One region of the Mesorhizobium sp. CNPSo 4684 genome, then DNA from elsewhere that is predicted to be linked to it. Evidence: riboswitches for the same ligand, from Rfam matches in the RefSeq annotation. Region 1 holds a riboswitch; the other holds the start of a gene.

Region 1 (8,611 bases):
ACATTCCAGAGGTACGAAGCCATCTTGCGCAACCATTGCGCTGCAAGCGGCATCGATTGCCGAGCCGGTGTCATTCGGAAATGGGGGCACCCAGACCGCATCGAAGAGCACCGTCTGACGTGAGGCACTGTTCCATTTAATATGGAGACCGCAGCCGCCGGCGATACACAAGTTTCGCGCCCCCGAAAAATGTGCGTGCCGCTCCATAGCGGTCACCATTTCGCTGACAAGAAGACGCTCGAGAAGAAGGTGAAAGGATGCGAGCACATCTTCGGAGGCCTGATCCCTCAATCGGAGGGCACTGGCTTCGAAGAAGTCATTCACGGACGCAAGCGAGGGCTCAGCGGCGTTGATATCCGCGCGGTAACGGCTGGCCAGCTCTGTGTCGCCCGCAAATCTCTCCTGATAAAGTTCCTGAAACACCGCCACGATGTCTTCGGCGACCGCCCCGAGTGCGATGTAAGCCATCAGCTTGCCGGCAACACCGAGGTCCCAGTCACTGGGACCCGACCGCTTATAGGGCCCGAAGTGATGGCCCGCTGCTGCATAAACATGGCCTATCACTGGGAACAGGCAATCCAGGAGCCGGGCGCCGTGGCGTTCTAAATAATAGAGGCGTGGAAAGATGCACCCGTCCCAGACCAAGCAGAATGCGGGCTCTCCGGTTTTGGTGAATGGGCTGGTGCAGTATGCCGAGGTCACATGGCCGGTAACATGCGGGTAGCTTCTATAAGAGAAAAGCCGGCCATCGATCGAAGTGAGGAGGCCATCGGCATGACGTTCGACGTAGGGGGCCCCTCTGAGAGTGATCGGAGCCGCCCCGCTAAGGACGTGGAACTGCGACTCCACATGCCCGTCCCAGCCGTCGATAACGAACTGATCAACGTCCCGCGCATCCAGGCCGTGCTCCGCCAAGGCGGAGGCAACGGACTCCAGATCATCGATGGCTTGATACCGTCGGTTATTGTCCCGCTTCTCCTGACTCCGAAAACGGGCTAGCAAGCAGTCTTGGTCGGGGGCGTCGCCTTGGCAGTGCATATGATCGACAGCGATCAACATCTCGTTGAGCATAGCCATGACAGTCTCGGCACCAGCGGCGTGACCCCAGCGCCGACAAGTGGCATCACGCGCCGATCCGAATACCAGGTGCCCCCCTGGGGCAAGCATCCGCACAAGGTTGCGGATGGCAGCGCGCATCTCGGCTATGCCATTGAGGTAGTACAGGACCTCCGCCACGACGATCAGATCGAACGGTTCCTCAGTCGAGAACTGTCGAACATCGGAGACTAACCAGGTGATGTGGGTAAGCTCCTTCATCCGACGGCGCGTTCGATCAATCGCGCGCGGCACGAGATCGATTACCGAGAGCCATTGGCAATGGGGCGCTAGCCGTTCGGTGAATGCACCTGCAGCACACCCGACTTCAAGTGCATTTGTGATGGATCCCTGGGAAAGCGACAGCCGGAGCATTTGCGTGTGACGCTCCCGCTCGAACGGACTGGCATCGAGCAACCACGGATCGTCTGCGGCCAATTCCCGATCTAACAATCGACGACTATTATCCAGACCCAAGATTCATCTACCTCGATAACGCAACCAACACTCGTCAGAAGTCGCCAGGGCTGAACAATGCCGTGCAAGATGGCGGATACGATTCTGCACCGCGTCTCGCGACAATCATGCCCTCCACGCCCGGCCAAAAACCGGAACTGGCTACGCCGCCCGAGACCGAAAAACGCTTGCCCGCACGCATAGGCGGCTTGCATTCTTTTACCTGCGGTCCAAAGCAGCGCATAACACGAGACGCTGACAGTGCTGACTGCGCCAAGACGGTCCATGAGATTTTGGTTCGTTGTGTTGTCCGAGAAGCGAGCGCATTACAAAATAGGGGTCGTGCAATGCGGGAGTGACTTCGCGAGCCGGTATCACTGCCCGGGTTCATTTCGCTGGTAGGGCACTCGTCGTGCAAACGGCGCCGCAAGGACATATATCCCGGAACACTTGAGTCATACGCGATCGCAACGAACCCAGGTCTCGCTCCGGTCCAGTTCCGGCTGCCTTCGAGGGCTTGATGTTAGAGGTCCCAGTACGTCCGTCGGTCCTTCGAAAGAACTCGGCGAGTTCGACATTTGCAGTTGCAACTCGTTTTCCCAGCACAGCTTCCACCGCACTTGAACGCATACAAAGACTCCTTTTCTGATGCTTTTCGAGGGTGCCCATCCGCGATCGACGCGGCGTGACTTGGCGGGCATCAGGCGCTATCGTCGGCTATCGCGATGCCAGGCAATTGGACCGAGAGAACCTCGTACGAGGGGACTTTTGCGTTGATGGGGTTCTCTCAAAAGTTGCCGTCGTTCCCGAGCCCCACCTTTCATTTCGGGTTTCTAATGCAGCATCCCCCCGGATTGGTAAAATCCATTGTTTGGATAGCAAACATTCATTTCGGGTATAGGCTCCGTCCGTTTCAATGTTCTCGATCAAATCTACTCGTTCGCGCGCGATGCTTCTGCTGGTCGCGGGACTTCACGGTGGCGAACAGTTCAGTCTGCCGGCCATGTGGCATCGTTCATCAGGTTGCGTAGCGATTTCGGTGACGAGCAGAAGCACCTCGCCGAGCCAGTAGTGCCCCAAGCCGGCCGGCGCGGGAACACGTCCCGAGTGCGGCGCGGCGACAATCGCCATTCACGTGCGGATTCGTCCGTCGGCGGTGCGCTCCCGATACCATCTGACCAACGCGGCCTATTTCTGGGAAGACAAGAACCCGCCAGGCCGGCTGAACCATGACCCTGCGGAGCCAGGTATTGTCCGCAGTCGATAGTCCGCGCTCGCGTCGGCGGCCCCGCTCTCGTCGGGCGACCCGGTAAGTCCAGCTCGGGGCAACGGCTCGACGGTCGTTCAAATCGCGAAGCAGTATCTCGTGCGCCAACATGTCGGCCGTTTGCATGCCAACGCCACGTGACGCTAGGGCGATCTAGTCTTCGTCTAGCCGCAGCCGCGAGCGCGGATGAGATCGCTCCCACGCAGGCGGTCCTACGCAAGCGCGAACACCACTTCGACCCAACCGTTCCAACGCAGACATGCTTCGATCCTCGCGATCGACCCCGAAGAGAACCCTGGTTCGGCAGGCGCTGCGCCAACGAGGAGAACGGAGCCCATTGACGAAGGCGATCAAAGACTTCCTGAGACACGATCGCAGGCCCATATGAGCCGCGAGCCAAACCGATCGCTACGCAGTTCAGGTGTCGCGCCGCCCGGATTCGACCGGTTTGCATTGAAGGCTCTTATCGGTCCCCAGGTCTCTACAAAAGGATTTTGCGAGGTTAATGCTCGACTGCTCCAACCCAAGATCGGCGCCTGCAATCATCTCCTTCCATTGCCGTTTCCCGACGCCCCGATCGTGGTCGAGCCCATACCGCCCGGGCTGCCGCCTGCTTCCTTTTGCCGCTCCGATTTGATTCACAGCTAAGGCACTTTTCAAATGCAGAGCGTCTTGTGACATTTGCAAAACCTATTGTTTGGATATAATGCATCCATAAGCCAGATTGGAAAGAGAAATGCGGTTTAAGGGACTAGATCTGAACCTCCTCGTCGCGCTCGATGCGCTGATGGCTGAACGCAACCTCACGGCGGCGGCTCGCAGCATCAACCTTAGCCAACCAGCCATGAGCGCGGCTGTTGCCCGGTTGCGCGGCTATTTTGGCGATGAGCTGTTTACAATGAGAGGCCGCGAACTCATCCCGACACCGCGAGCCGAGGCGCTCTCCTCCCCGGTTCGCGAGGCGCTGCTACATATTCAGCTCTCGATTATTTCTTGGGAAGAATTTGATCCCAAGAAATCCGACCGCCGGTTCAGGATTATAGTTTCTGATTACACGACGATCATTTTCTTCCAGAAAGTGGTTGAGCGTGTTGCGCAAGAAGCCCCTTTCGTCAGCTTCGAGTTCCTGCCTCTGACTGACAACCCGGAAGAACTTTTCCGGCGCGGTGAAGCCGATTTTCTGGTCCTTCCGGACTTGTACATGTCAGACGCACATCCCAAAGCGAAGCTTTTCGACGATTCATTCGTCTGTGTCAGCTGTTGGACAAACAAGGAACTGACTAGGAAGCTCACATTCGAGAAATACATGTCAATGGGCCACGTCGTGGCCAAATTCGGACGCTCGCTCAGAGCATCCGTTGACGAGTGGTTTTTGATTGAGCATGGCCTCAAGAGGCGTGCCGAGGTGGTCGTGCAGGGGTTCAGCATGATCGCTCCTATGCTACCGGGCACCAGTCGCCTGGGGACCATGCCGTTGAGGCTGGTTGAGCATTTCGCAAAAACGCTACCGCTGCGGGTCGTCAGACTTCCGTTCTCGTTGCCCCCGTTGACTCTGACGATGCAGTGGCCTGCGCTTCACAATGGCGACCCAGCAAGCATCTGGATGCGGAAGACTTTGTTGGAGGAGGCATCTCGCCTAGCGCCAGCGCCGGACCCTGCCATTTGACTAGCGCGTTTGCGGCGAGTGGCCACCTGTCATCTAGGCCAGGAGGCGCAACGTGATACTCGCCATCGCCTGCGCAGCGCCAACCCACTTGACTATTTCCTTCTGCTATCTGGCAGTGTGATCGGCAGATACTGGTCGAGCGGCTCGCGGCTGCCGGTCGACATCGATTTCGATTCCGAATTCCGCTGGTGCAACTTCGCCTCGCAGGCGCCGCCGCAGCATCTCTAAACCGTGACCGCCCGGATCTCGGGAGCGACCTCGGCATTAAATACAGGGCTCGAGTGCATCGCGGACGGCGCTACTGGGCGGCTTCCTCAGCGAGGGAAGTCGGAGACCGTGCCCGGTGCGGTAGGCTGTCACCCGGCCGATCGACGCCTTCGCGGCGGCCACTTCGACCGAGGATTTGGTCGTATTAGTAAGATGCGCATCTCGCTCTGGGAGTTGACAGGTCGGCTTCGGATCGTCCAACCTGCGCGTCTCACCAGGGGAGTCCCGGCAAGGGGCTGAGATACTGCTAGAGTGCGCAGTGACCCGTTGAACCTGATCCAGTTCATACTGGCGTAGGGACGGTGCGAGGCTTCGCGGGTCGGCAATCCGGCTCCGGCATTCGGGCAATGCCCATTTTCCAAGCGAAGTCACGTCGTCCTCATCGCGTGGACTGGATCTCCGTTGCGCTCGAGCGAGGAGGCTCACCCATGAATGCCCATACTCCGACTGTCACAGTCGGCGAACTTCCCGCTTCGAAAAAGGTCCACAAGCCCGGGCAGCTTCACCCGGCCCTTCGGGTGCCGATGCGCGAGATCTCGGTGCACCCGAGCGCCGGCGAGCCGCCGGTCACGGTTTACGATTCGTCGGGTCCCTACACCGACGCAACGGTGAAAACCGATATCGAGCGCGGCCTGCCGCGGCTGCGCGAGACATGGATAGAGGCACGCGGCGATGTGGAGCGCCACGAGGGCCGCACGATCAAGCCAGAAGACAATGGCTTTGTCTCCGCCGATCGCCTGACGCCAGAATTCCCGGTACGCAACCGGCCATTGCGCGCCGCCGGCCGCGCCGTGACCCAGCTCGCCTATGCGCGCGCCGGCATCATCACGCCGGAAATGGAATTCGTCGCCATCCGCGAAAATCTTGGCCGAGAGCAGTTGCGTTCGAAGCTTCAACGCGACGGTGAAAGCTTCGGCGCCGTGATTCCGGATTTCGTGACGCCGGAATTCGTGCGCGACGAGGTGGCGCGAGGCCGCGCCATCATCCCTGCCAACATCAACCATCCCGAAAGCGAGCCGATGATCATCGGCCGCAATTTCCTGGTGAAGATCAACGCCAATATCGGCAATTCCGCCGTCACTTCCTCGATGGCCGAGGAGGTCGAAAAGATGGTGTGGGCGATCCGCTGGGGCGCCGACACGGTGATGGACCTGTCGACAGGCCGCAACATCCACAATATCCGCGAATGGATCGTGCGCAACTCACCGGTGCCGATCGGCACGGTGCCGCTCTATCAGGCGCTGGAGAAGGTCGGCGGCATCGCCGAAGACCTGACCTGGGAGGTCTATCGCGACACGCTGATCGAGCAGGCCGAACAGGGCGTCGACTACTTTACCATCCATGCCGGCGTGCGCCTTCACTACATCCCGCTGACCGTCGACCGCGTCACCGGCATCGTCTCCCGTGGCGGCTCGATCATGGCCAAATGGTGCCTGCACCACCACAAGGAGAGCTTTCTCTACGAGCATTTCGACGAGATCTGCGACATCTCCAGAGCCTATGACGTTGCCTTCTCGCTCGGCGATGGCCTTCGTCCAGGCTCGATCGCAGATGCCAACGACGCGGCGCAATTTGCCGAACTGGAAACGCTTGGTGAGTTGACGAAGATCGCCTGGGCCAAGGACTGCCAGGTGATGATCGAGGGTCCAGGCCATGTGCCGATGCATAAGATCAAGGAGAACATGGACAAGCAGCTGGCGGTCTGTGGCGAAGCGCCATTCTACACGTTGGGGCCGCTCACCACCGACATCGCGCCGGGATATGACCACATCACAAGCGGCATTGGTGCGGCGATGATCGGCTGGTTCGGGACGGCGATGCTTTGCTATGTCACGCCGAAGGAGCATCTCGGCCTGCCGGACCGCGACGACGTCAAGACCGGCGTCATCACCTACCGAATAGCCGCTCATGCCGCGGACCTCGCCAAGGGCCATCCGGCGGCCAAGGTCAGGGACGACGCGCTGTCGCGGGCGCGCTTCGAGTTCAGGTGGGAGGACCAGTTCAACCTCTCGCTCGATCCTGAGACGGCACGCGCCTTCCATGACGAAACGCTTCCGAAGGAGGCGCACAAGGTGGCGCATTTCTGCTCCATGTGCGGACCCAAGTTCTGCTCGATGCGGATCTCGCACGACATCCGCGCTGAAGCGCAGAAGGAAGGGCTCGCGGCCATGGCGGCGAAGTATCGGGACGGGGGCGATCTCTACATGCCTGTCGATGGCACCGCAGAGCGCATGGACACGCCATGAAGGTACTGATTCACGGCGCGGGCGTTGCCGGGTTGACGCTCGCGCACGAGCTGGCAACGCGCCGCGCTGATGTGATCATCAGCGAGAAACGTGAGAAGATCGCCGGCAATGCCTCATGGCAAGCCGGCGGCATGCTCGCGCCATGGTGCGAGCGAGAGAGCGCCGAAGAGATGGTTCTCACGCTTGGGCGCAGCGCGGCCGATTGGTGGGATGCGGCATTACCCGGCCATGTCTCCCGCAACGGCACGCTGGTCTTGGCGCCGGCCCGCGATACCGGCGAACTGGACCGGTTCGGCCGCCGCACGTCCGGCTTCAAACAGCTCGACGCTAGCGGAATCGCAGCACTCGAGCCAGTGCTCGGAGGCCGGTTCGGGCGCGGGCTGTACTTCGCCCAGGAAGCGCATCTCGACCCGCGCAAGGCGTTGCTTGCCCTTCGCGATAAGCTGCTCGGCATGGGCGCGCACCTCGAGTTCGGCGGTTGCGCGGGATCCGGACCCGCGGATGTCGAGGTGGACTGCACCGGCATGGCCGACAGGCGCATCGCGTTGCGCGGCGTGCGGGGCGAGATGCTCATCCTGAGAACAGATGAGATTTCGCTCGCCCGGCCGGTGCGACTGCTTCATCCGCGCATCCCGATCTATGTCGTGCCGCGCTCTGAAAACCTCTTCATGGTCGGCGCGACGATGATCGAGTCCGATGCCACGGGCCTAATCACCGCACGGTCGACCATGGAGCTGCTCAGCGCCGCCTACACGTTGCATCCTGCTTTCGGCGAAGCCGAGCTGGTCGAAACGGGCGTCGGCGTGCGCCCCGCTTTTGCCGACAATCTGCCTCGCCTCGAGCGGGACGGGAGGAATATTCGCATCAATGGCCTCTACCGCCATGGCTTCCTGCTCGCGCCAGCCATGGCACGCCAAGCAGCCGACATCATCCTTGGAAACCGTGCAGCAAAGGAGTTTGCCCTTGAAGCTCACCGTTAACGGCCAGCGCCATGAAGTCGCGGCCGAGACGCTCGCCGCGTTGCTTATCGAACTCGACTTCCAGGGTAGCTGGCTCGCCACCGCACTGAACGGCGACGTCGTGCCGGCCAAGCAGCGCGATAGCTGCCGACTGGCCGACGGCGACCTCATCGAAATCCTGTCACCGATGAAGGGGGGCTGATCCATGCTCGAACTCTACGGACAGAAACTCTCGTCCCGCCTCCTGCTTGGCACCGCACTCTACCCCTCGCCTGCCGTCATGGCCGAGGCGGTGCAGGCGTCCGGCACCGAGATCGTCACCGTTTCCCTTCGCCGAGAGAGCTCGGGCGGCAAGGCGGGCGGCCAGTTCTGGTTGCTGGTCCAGTCGCTAGGTGTTCGCATCCTGCCCAACACCGCCGGCTGCCATTCGGTCAAGGAGGCCGTCACGACAGCACGGATGGCGCGCGAGGTGTTCGGCACCGACTGGATCAAGCTTGAATTGATGGGCAACCACGATACTCTGCAGCCTGATGTCTTTGGGCTGGTTGAAGCCGCAAAAATTCTCGCTGCGGAAGGCTTCAATGTCTTCCCGTATACGACCGACGACCTTGTCGTTGCCGAGCGCCTGCTTGACGCCGGCTGCACGCTGTTGATG
Region 2 (8,611 bases), on a different contig from region 1:
GACAGATCTGGCGCACGGCGTCGGCCAGTTCCCAATGCACCAATGCGGCACTGGCGCCGGCATGGGCGCGGCCGGCGTTGAGCACGCGGTCGGGAATGCCGCCATTTATGCGCCCGCCGTCGACGCGCTCTTCCCACGGCATTGGCTTCAGCCCCTCGCGCGAGGCGCGCTCGAAATCATCGCGAAAGCGCTGGCCGGCCTCGCGCTGCTGGCGCGTCAGCGAGGTGATGCCGACGAGCGGATCGACATTGCGCAGCCGCACGACGCCACCGGTCGCGGTGTAACCGCCATTGGAAACCTCGTAGACGCGCCGCGCCTCTTCGGTGCCGACGCTGAGCCGCTTGCGGCCGAAGCGATCATCCTTCAGCGCGAAATCATGGCCGATCTCGCGGCGGATGCGCACCTGCTCGGCTTCGTCTTTGGGCAGTTTTGGCGGCTTTGCTTTCTGCGCGGTTTTTTTGCTCATTGGGTGATCCTTGTGGGGTGGATTGTTGAGCTGGAAAGGTTGGCGTTCCTTCGCGCCCCCCTCTGTCCTGCCGACCTGTCACTGCTCATCGCTTCGCCAGCGCACCGGAGCCGATGCCTGGCGATCAGCCCTCGCCGAAACTGGTGCCTACACCACCTCCACCACAGGCCGGTTGAAGCGCGCCTGGTGGTAGGCGCAGTAGCTTTTCAGCGCCCTTGTGCGCAGGCCGCAGCACAGCATGTCCGGTCCCGGCCGGCTGCCTGGCTCATCATTATCGGGGTCTTCCTCCAGCGTCAGGTCGAGCGGCGCGCGGCAGCGGTCGAACAGGCAATCGATGAAGCGCATGGCGGCGACATGCGGCTGGCGACCGATGGCGGCGGGGCGCGGCGCCGGCATCTTGAAGCGGTAGATTTCGCCGTCGACCACCAGTCGCCCCTCGCCCGGGATCGAGCGTGCCGGCTGAGGCGGCGACAGTGGCTTGGCCGGTGGCTGACGGGCCGGTTTGGCGACCGGCGCGGTTGGCGCTGCCTGCTTCGAAACGTCTGGCTTCCTTGCGGGCTTGTTCGGCTGCACCGGCGGATTCTTCCCCGCGGTGTTCTCGCTGGCCGCACTCGCCCTTACCGCATTCTTCCTCGGTCCCCCGCCGGACCGGCCGCCCTTGGGATTGGCAAAGCCGATGGTCTTCAGCGCGCTGTTGCGGTGGACGATGCCGATGATGGCGTTGCGCGAGACCGGGCTGCCGCGCAGTGCCGTGAAGCGGATGGCGATCCTGGCCGCCGACAGGCCATCCCTGAGCCAGACGGCAATCTCCTGCAATTCGGTCTCGGTATAGGCAGTCATGTCGGATCCATTGATTTGCGCGCAAAGGCAGGCGCTCGGCCTGGGGGCCAAGGCAAAGGTTCAGAACGTCGGGTTGGTATTGTCAGGCGGTGCTGGCGGCCGGCAGGGAGCCTGCGAGATGCCGCAGTGCAGCTTCCGCTGCCGCTTTGGTGAGGGCGGAAACCGCCCTCCCCGTCAGCCGGTCAAACAGGATGACAGTGCCGTCTTCCGTGCGGATACAGGAGATGTCCTGCCCGCCGGAAGCAGCCCTTAGCGCACCGGCGGCGCCATCGGGCAAAAAGGTGGCCGGAGCCGGGAGAGGAGCGGCTCCGGCCGTTCCGATCGACAGGGGGAGGCCGACCGGATCCGGGGCAAAAGCCCCGGTTGGCGTCCGGACCGGGGAGGAGGACGGCCCGGACGATTGGAGAAAGCTGACGATGCCTGCGGAAACGCTTGCGGTTTGTTCGATCATGCGCTAAGCGTACGATATGTACGAAACGTACGCAAGCGAAATCGTACGTATTGGACGATAAATTTCAGGCAATTTGTACGATGCAGGAACCGAGGCACAGATTGCAGCAGGCACGGGCGGAGGCGGGTTATGCCTCGCCGAGCGACGCCGCGCGGGCATTGCGCGACATCAACAAGAACACGCTGATCAGCCACGAGAACGGCAACCGGCCGCTGTCGCGCAAGGCGGCGGAGAAATACGGTCGCCTGTTCGGCGTCGACCCCGGCTGGCTGCTGTTCAACGGTGAGGGCGGCAGCCTTGCGGGCGGCCATTTCGGCTTTGACGAGGCGGGCCGGCAGATCCCGATGCCGTCGCTGGCCACGGTCGACGTGCCCATCGTCTCGTGGATCAGCGCCGGCGAACTCGGCAGCCAGGACATGGTGGTCAATCTCAGCGACTATCCGACCATCCCCACCACCGATCTCGAGCAGGGCCAGTGGATTGCGCTGCGCGTCGACGGTCCGTCGATGAACAAGATCTCGCCGCCGGATTCGATCATCTTCGTCAACCTGCGCGACAAGCGGCTGGTGACCAATGGCTGCTACGTCATTTCCGACGAAAGCGGCCAGGCCACCTACAAGCGCTATCGCCCCAACGAGAACCCGCCCTTCCAGCCGGCCTCCTACATGGACATCCCGCCGCCAGCGCTCGAAGGCGCCATCACCATCATCGGCCGGGTGAAGCGCTCGATGATCGATATGTGAGGGGATGGCGCCGGCGGCCATACAGCTAATCTCCCTCCTTGCGGGGGAGATGGCCGGCAGGCCAGAGGGGGTGCTGTCCCGCCAGCCTCTCTGCAGATCACCGTCGCTTTCGCCGACCGAGTCGAGGGTCTTCGCAACGAGGCTGGCGATCCTTCACACCCCCCTCTGCCCTGCCGGGCATCTCCCCCGCAAGGGGGGAGATCAGCAGTTCGAACCCCTACCCTAAAAACTCATTGCTGAAATACACTCCAAAATCCGGCCTTTCCTTCAGCACCTTGCCATCACCATCGAGCAATATTCCGGCGTTGAAGAGGTAGGTTCCCATCGCCTCGACCTTGGCCTTGTCGATGGTGCCGATGACGCCGTCCTGGCTGCGCAAAAAGTGCCCGTCGACCAGCATCTTCAGCGAGGCGTGGATCAGCGCCGGGTCGGTCAGCGCGTCCTTGTTGGACGCAATCAGCAGGTCGCCGGCTTCTTGCGGATGATCGACGGCAAACTGATAGCCGCGCCGCGTTGCCTCGACGAAGGCCGACACCGCTTTCGGGTTTGCCTGGAGATAGGCATCACTGGAGGCGATGACGGTGGTGTGCTCGTCAGGCACGCCGTAGTCGGCGTAGCGGAAGCCGCGTTGCCTGATGCCTTTCAGTTCGGCATCGACGCCTTCCCAGGTCGAGACCTCCAGCGTGAAATCGACCGAACCATTGGCCAGCGCCTCATAGGCCGAGGTGCCGAGCGTCACCGTCTCGAAACTGCCCTTGCCGCCATCGTGGCGGATGATGGTCGAGATTAGCGTGTTTTCCCAGGCGCTGCCGAAGCCGCCATAGGTCAGGCCGTCGAGATTCTTCGGGCTCTTGATCTCGCTGCGATCCGCGTTGAAGACCAGCCGGCCGGTCTCCTGCTGCACCACGGCGTAGACCGCCTTGAGGTCGGCGCCGGCGGCACGCTGGGTGAACAGGCCGACGCCGGCAATGCCGAAATCGGCGATGCGGTTGGCAACCAGCGTGCCGGCGCCGGTATCGCCATAAGGCAGGATGTCGACGGCGAGCCCGGCCTCGTCGTAAAAGCCTTTGTCGCGGGCCACAAACAGGCCGATATGGTTGGTGTTGACCGTCCAGTCGAGCGCGACGGTGACTTTTTGCGCAGCCGCATGAGCGCGCGAGGCCAGCGGCAGTCCGGCAGCCAGCGTCAAAAGCAGCGCTTGCCGGCGGGTGAATTCGGTCATGATGATCTCCTTTGAGCGGTCTGGGGGAGCGAGGCTGGGTCAGTCCCGGGATTGAGCAGCGTGTCGAGGATTTCGGCTTCGAGCACAGCGGCCTGGCGCGCGGCATCGCTGCCGGCGGCGCGCGGTCGCGGCAGCGGCACGGCGATCTCGCTGATGATGCGGGCTGGCCGCGCCGACAGGAGATAGATGCGGTCCGAGAGGTACACCGCTTCGCGCACATCATGGGTGATCAGCAGCGCCGTCCAGCAGCGGTGGCGCTGCCACGTGCCTTCCAGCCAGCGCTGCATGGCCGCGCGTGTCAGCGCATCCAGCGCGCCAAAGGGCTCGTCGAGCAGCAGCATGTCGCGTTGCTGCACCACTGTGCGCAAAAGCGCGGCGCGCTGACGCATACCGCCGGAGAGTTCCGCCGGCCAGGCGTGCTCGAAGCCGGCAAGGCCGAATTCGGCGAACAGCGGCGCGACTTGCTCGCGTGCCGCCCGTCGCGGCATGCCCTGCACTTCGAGCCCCAGCGTCACATTGTCGATGACGCGCCGCCATGGCATCAGCGCGTCGCGCTGCGGCATGAAGGCGAAATGGCGACCATGGTCATCGAGTGGCGCACCGTCGAAGCGCATGTCGCCCTCGCCTTTCAGCGCACCGGTGAGCAGTTGAAACAGCGTCGACTTGCCGGCGCCGGAGGGGCCGAGGATGGACACGAACTCGCCGGCCGCGACATGAAGCGAAATGCCCGCGAGCACCTCCAGCGCGCCGAAGCTTTTGCTGATATCGCGGAGTTCGAGCCGGGTCATCGGCTCACTCCCGAAGGCTTGCCGTCGCGGCTCTCGCTCCCCGCATCTTCCCAGGGCATGGCGAGGCGTTGGATGAGCACCGCAAGGCCGAACAAAGCAAGCGTGAGCGCCGCGCTGACGGCGACCGCGGCGAGCACCAGATCGGGGCGGAAATTGTTCTTGGCGTTGAGCATGTAGATGCCCAATCCCTTCGCCGCCCCCGCATATTCAGCGAAGATCGCGCCGACCACGGCGTAAGTAATCGAGATCCTCAAACCGGCGAAGAAATAGGGCAGCGCCGAAGGCAACCGCGCCAGCCAGAAGATGCGCCAGCGCCCTGCCCCCATGGCGGCGAGCATCTGGGCAATCTCCTTGCTCGTGGCAGCGTAGCCTTCGACCAACGCCACCATCATCGGGAAGAAAGTGACCAGTGCGACGAGCAGGATTTTCGGCATCAGCCCGAAGCCGAACCACAGCACGATGAGCGGCGCGATGGCGACCAGCGGCAAGGTCTGGCTGACGATCAGCAGCGGGAAGAGCGCGCGGCGCAGCGGGGCCAGAAAATCGACCAGCGCCGAAAGCAGGAAAGCAGCCACCAACGAGCAGGCAAAGCCGGCAAGCGTGGCGCGGATGGTCGGCAGCGTGTTTTCGGCAAGGGCGGCGCGATTCTCCCAGGCCTGCAGCAACACGCGCGACGGCGCCGGCAGCATGGTGGGCGCTGCGCCACCGTAGCCGGCGTAGATCTCCCAGGCCGCGAGGAGCAGGGTGAAGGAGATGGCGGCGGGGATGGCCTTGGCGATGGCGGGGGCTGATCTCCCCCCTCGAGGGGGAGATGTCGCCGAAGGCGACAGAGGGGGTCGCCGGCCATAGAGCGCCCACGACTTGCCGATGCGAAAAGAGCGTCGGCGCTCCACGCGCTGGAACCCCCTCTGGCCTGCCGGCCATCTCCCCCTCAAGGGGGGAGATTCACTTGCATCGCGGTCTTCGCCAATCGCCAATGGCTCCCCTCCTCTTTGTACCGAGGGGTCGGGGGCATCTCCCCCACGCGATGGGTTGAACGAAACAGCCACGGCAATATCCTCGATGAACGACGCTTGAGCCGCGGCTCAGACGGCGCTCGGGCTGTTCGCCGAAATCGTGATGTCGAGGGTGACGTGGCCGGCGCCGGGGCCGAAGCGGCAGAAGGCTTCACCCAGCGTCGCAAACACCGCGCCGGCATCGCCACGCAGTTTGGTGCAGAAGTTCTTCGAGCGTTCAAAGACGCCGGACTGCTTCAGGAAATCGACGCAGCCATAGATCTCGTCCATATGGTCGCCCGTGCCCATCACATCGAGCGAGAACTGCGCCGCAACCGGCTGGTCGGTCAATGGCGTGGCCTGGACGGCGCGGATCGCGGCGATCTTGCGCTCCTCCAGCGGAATGGCGGGTCCGGCGATTTCCTGCGAGCGGCAGATCGGATCGTCGGGCTCACCTGGACAGCCACGCGAAACCGCAGCCGAAAGCACGCAGTGCTTGCCGCCTTTGGCCGCCGCCACGAACAGGTCGCGCATGGCTGGAAACAACACCTCGGGCGGCCCGACCAGAAGCGTCGAGATGTCGTCGGTCTCGATCCGCAGCCGGTCGCGCCAGGGATCGAGCGCGCCGAGCGCGCCAAGGATGACGCCGACGAAATCGTCGGTCATGGGATAAAGGGAAATCTGTGCACCGGAAAACATCGCCCGCCTCGCTCCGCTGGTATTATCCAGATCAGCTTTAGGGTCCGAAGGCTTGCCGCCCTCATCTCAGCCCCGACCGTACGGAGCACCCCTGTGGATGGGCGGGTTAAAGCACTGTTCGAGGCATTGGGGAAGAGTATTTTTCGACTGTCATCGCGAAGTGTGTTGGGCCAGGTTTCTTGGCTTCAGGAAAATCCGCATCATTTGAATTCGTTCAAATTGTACGCGTCATCCTTGACGAAATATCGTACATAAAGTACGATATTTCCTTTCAACAAGGGGAATTCCGTGAGCACAGCGAACCATGGCGCCTTCGCCGACCTCTCCCGCCCGCTGTTGTCACTGCCGCTGCTGCCGCCCTTGTCGCTCGACCAGCGCGAACGCGTTGCCGGAGCATGGCGAATGGCCAGCCAGGACATCGCCGACGATATTCGTTTCATCCGGCAATATTTGAAAGTGATTGCCGAGAAGGACGAGAGGCTGTCGACCGGCACGCTCGTTCACAGCCGCGCCTATGTCGAAGCCTGCGCCGGCTGGCTGCCGCAGACGGTGGCGCGCTATCTGCGCCACCTGCGCCAGATCACCGAATGCGAACTGGTCATGACAGCTGCCGGTATCCGCTTTGCCCTGTCGAGTTATGCCTGGGAGGCATAGGGCATCACGCGATCTTCATGCACAATGCGTTGCGCTCCCCGTGGAGGCGCAATTCGTCGGGTTAAGAGACCCTGGCGGGCCGAACGGCGACGTCCAGAACGGGGCCGCCCAGGCGAATTCTGCCCTTGCCTATTTCAACTTGGCCTTGCCGGACATTGCGGCGGCCGGCTTTGCAGCCTTGGGCTTGGCGGCGGCCTTGACGGGCTTCGCAGCGGCCTTCTTCGCCGTCTTCTTCGGTTTGGCGGCCGCACCATCTATTTCGGCCGTGGCCTGTTCCCAGTGCTCCTGATGCGCGCCTTCTGGGCGGCCGGCCTGTTCCCAAATCTCATGTGCGCGCTGGCGAATGCGGTCCTGTCTGTCGTCCGTCACTTAAGCCTCCGTGGTTGGGTCCGATGGTTAGGTCCAGATTCCACGAAAACATTAGCCGAAATTTGAGCCGGCGTCTTGAGTGACGAGCTGCTTTCAATGCGGATCGGAAACGACCGCAACGCCGAGCAGCGCCGCTTTCTTGGTGATCAACCCGGCGAGGTCGGCATCCGACCGATCCGTGCCGGTGCGCTCCCGCAAGAGCGCAATCGCTTCCTTCATCGACAACAGCGCGGTGCTGCGCTCAGCCAACAGCTTGTCGCAACACGCCGCCACGTTTGTCTGGACATGCGGCAACATGGGCGATGCTCCTTTCATCATTCGGCCCTGCCGCCCCTCATTGGGATGAACGACAAGGCCATATTGGTGGTTCGGTCAGGTGGCCTATTCGACCACCTCGACGATCCTGCGGGTGCTGGGATCGACCAACACTGTATGGTTGTCGACAACAGCGTATCTATACTGAACGTCAGGAACCTCCTGCAGCTCGACAGTGTCGGGCAAGGCTGAGCCGACATTCAACTCGACGCCGAGAAGACTGACCGAGGCCAGCGGATGTTTTTTAACGTATTGGTGCACGACCGTGCGCTGCTCGGGGGTGATGATCACCTGCTGCCGCGCCGGCTGCGTGACAATGACCTCGTCGCCCGCGGCAACACCGAGACCTGCGATCATGGCGAGCCCGGCGACTGCTGGAATAAGGACGGTTTTCATCTTCGTCTCCTATCGTTGTTGGCGAGCTCCGCCGAGCTCCCGCACGAGGCGAAAACATCACGGATCAAATTGGCGGGCTCCAGGAGGCAAACGCCTCGGGTACGGTCTAGTTCCGTAAGTGGAGACTAATTGATCGGTCCCATCCGCCATTGCGGCTGGAACCGCACGGGCATGATTCGCATTGGAGGATGATCCTCAGGAGACTTTCAAAATGGACGATATGCGGCTGCAAAATCCCGTGGCAATTGCCGTCGGCGCCGGGTTCCGACGCGACATCACGACGCTGGCCGAGATGCAGAATTTCCTTCAGGAATGGCCGCACGCCAGGAACGGCAAGATTTACGAAACGGCGCTGAGGGCCTGCGAAATGGCCAGGGCTGGACACGTGACCAAGGACCAGGCGCTGCGGGCTTTCACAGCCTTTACGGAGACGGCCGGCATTGCCTGGACCGGCATTGATCCGGTGACGGCGCTGCGCCTGGCCAAGGCTGGAACTGGCTGGCCCCCGGTCCACACTGTAGAGACCTCAAGCGGGATCATTGCTTCGGTGGCTGCACAGGCACCTCGCCGGGCTTGATCACCGGTGTTTTGCCCTCGTCCGGCGGCGGCTGCGTCATGCCCTGGTCACCGCTGGGCGGCGGCCGCAGCACGCCGCCGCAAGAACCAAGATCGG

What was found. A riboswitch is a leader RNA that binds a small molecule or an ion and turns the genes downstream of it on or off. The one in region 1 is predicted to bind thiamine pyrophosphate.
Region 2: linked by a shared signal. The riboswitch ahead of AC04SG_RS18210 (YkoF family thiamine/hydroxymethylpyrimidine-binding protein) and the one ahead of thiC (phosphomethylpyrimidine synthase ThiC) in region 1 are both predicted to bind thiamine pyrophosphate.

What each region holds. Positions count from the first base shown of each region.
Region 1 is NZ_JBWLUX010000004.1:230,765-239,375, reverse strand. Features, by position in the region: partial or broken gene nodS (nodulation methyltransferase NodS) at 1-1,512, opposite strand, end outside; gene AC04SG_RS05435 (LysR family transcriptional regulator) at 3,555-4,484, shown strand; TPP riboswitch at 4,958-5,069, shown strand; gene thiC (phosphomethylpyrimidine synthase ThiC) at 5,180-6,997, shown strand; gene AC04SG_RS05425 (FAD-dependent oxidoreductase) at 6,994-7,977, shown strand; gene thiS (sulfur carrier protein ThiS) at 7,961-8,158, shown strand; gene AC04SG_RS05415 (thiazole synthase) at 8,162-8,611, shown strand, end outside.
Region 2 is NZ_JBWLUX010000018.1:14,320-22,930, reverse strand. Features, by position in the region: gene AC04SG_RS18245 (DUF6456 domain-containing protein) at 1-466, opposite strand, end outside; gene AC04SG_RS18240 (GcrA cell cycle regulator) at 614-1,306, opposite strand; gene AC04SG_RS18235 (hypothetical protein) at 1,389-1,757, opposite strand; gene AC04SG_RS18230 (LexA family transcriptional regulator) at 1,838-2,500, shown strand; gene AC04SG_RS18225 (ABC transporter substrate-binding protein) at 2,718-3,722, opposite strand; gene AC04SG_RS18220 (ABC transporter ATP-binding protein) at 3,719-4,510, opposite strand; gene AC04SG_RS18215 (ABC transporter permease) at 4,507-5,340, opposite strand; gene AC04SG_RS18210 (YkoF family thiamine/hydroxymethylpyrimidine-binding protein) at 5,596-6,204, opposite strand; TPP riboswitch at 6,195-6,307, opposite strand; gene AC04SG_RS18205 (hypothetical protein) at 6,493-6,858, shown strand; gene AC04SG_RS18200 (DUF2934 domain-containing protein) at 6,988-7,227, opposite strand; gene AC04SG_RS18195 (hypothetical protein) at 7,321-7,524, opposite strand; gene AC04SG_RS18190 (DUF1236 domain-containing protein) at 7,609-7,938, opposite strand; gene AC04SG_RS18185 (DUF982 domain-containing protein) at 8,150-8,515, shown strand; gene AC04SG_RS18180 (hypothetical protein) at 8,475-8,611, opposite strand, start outside.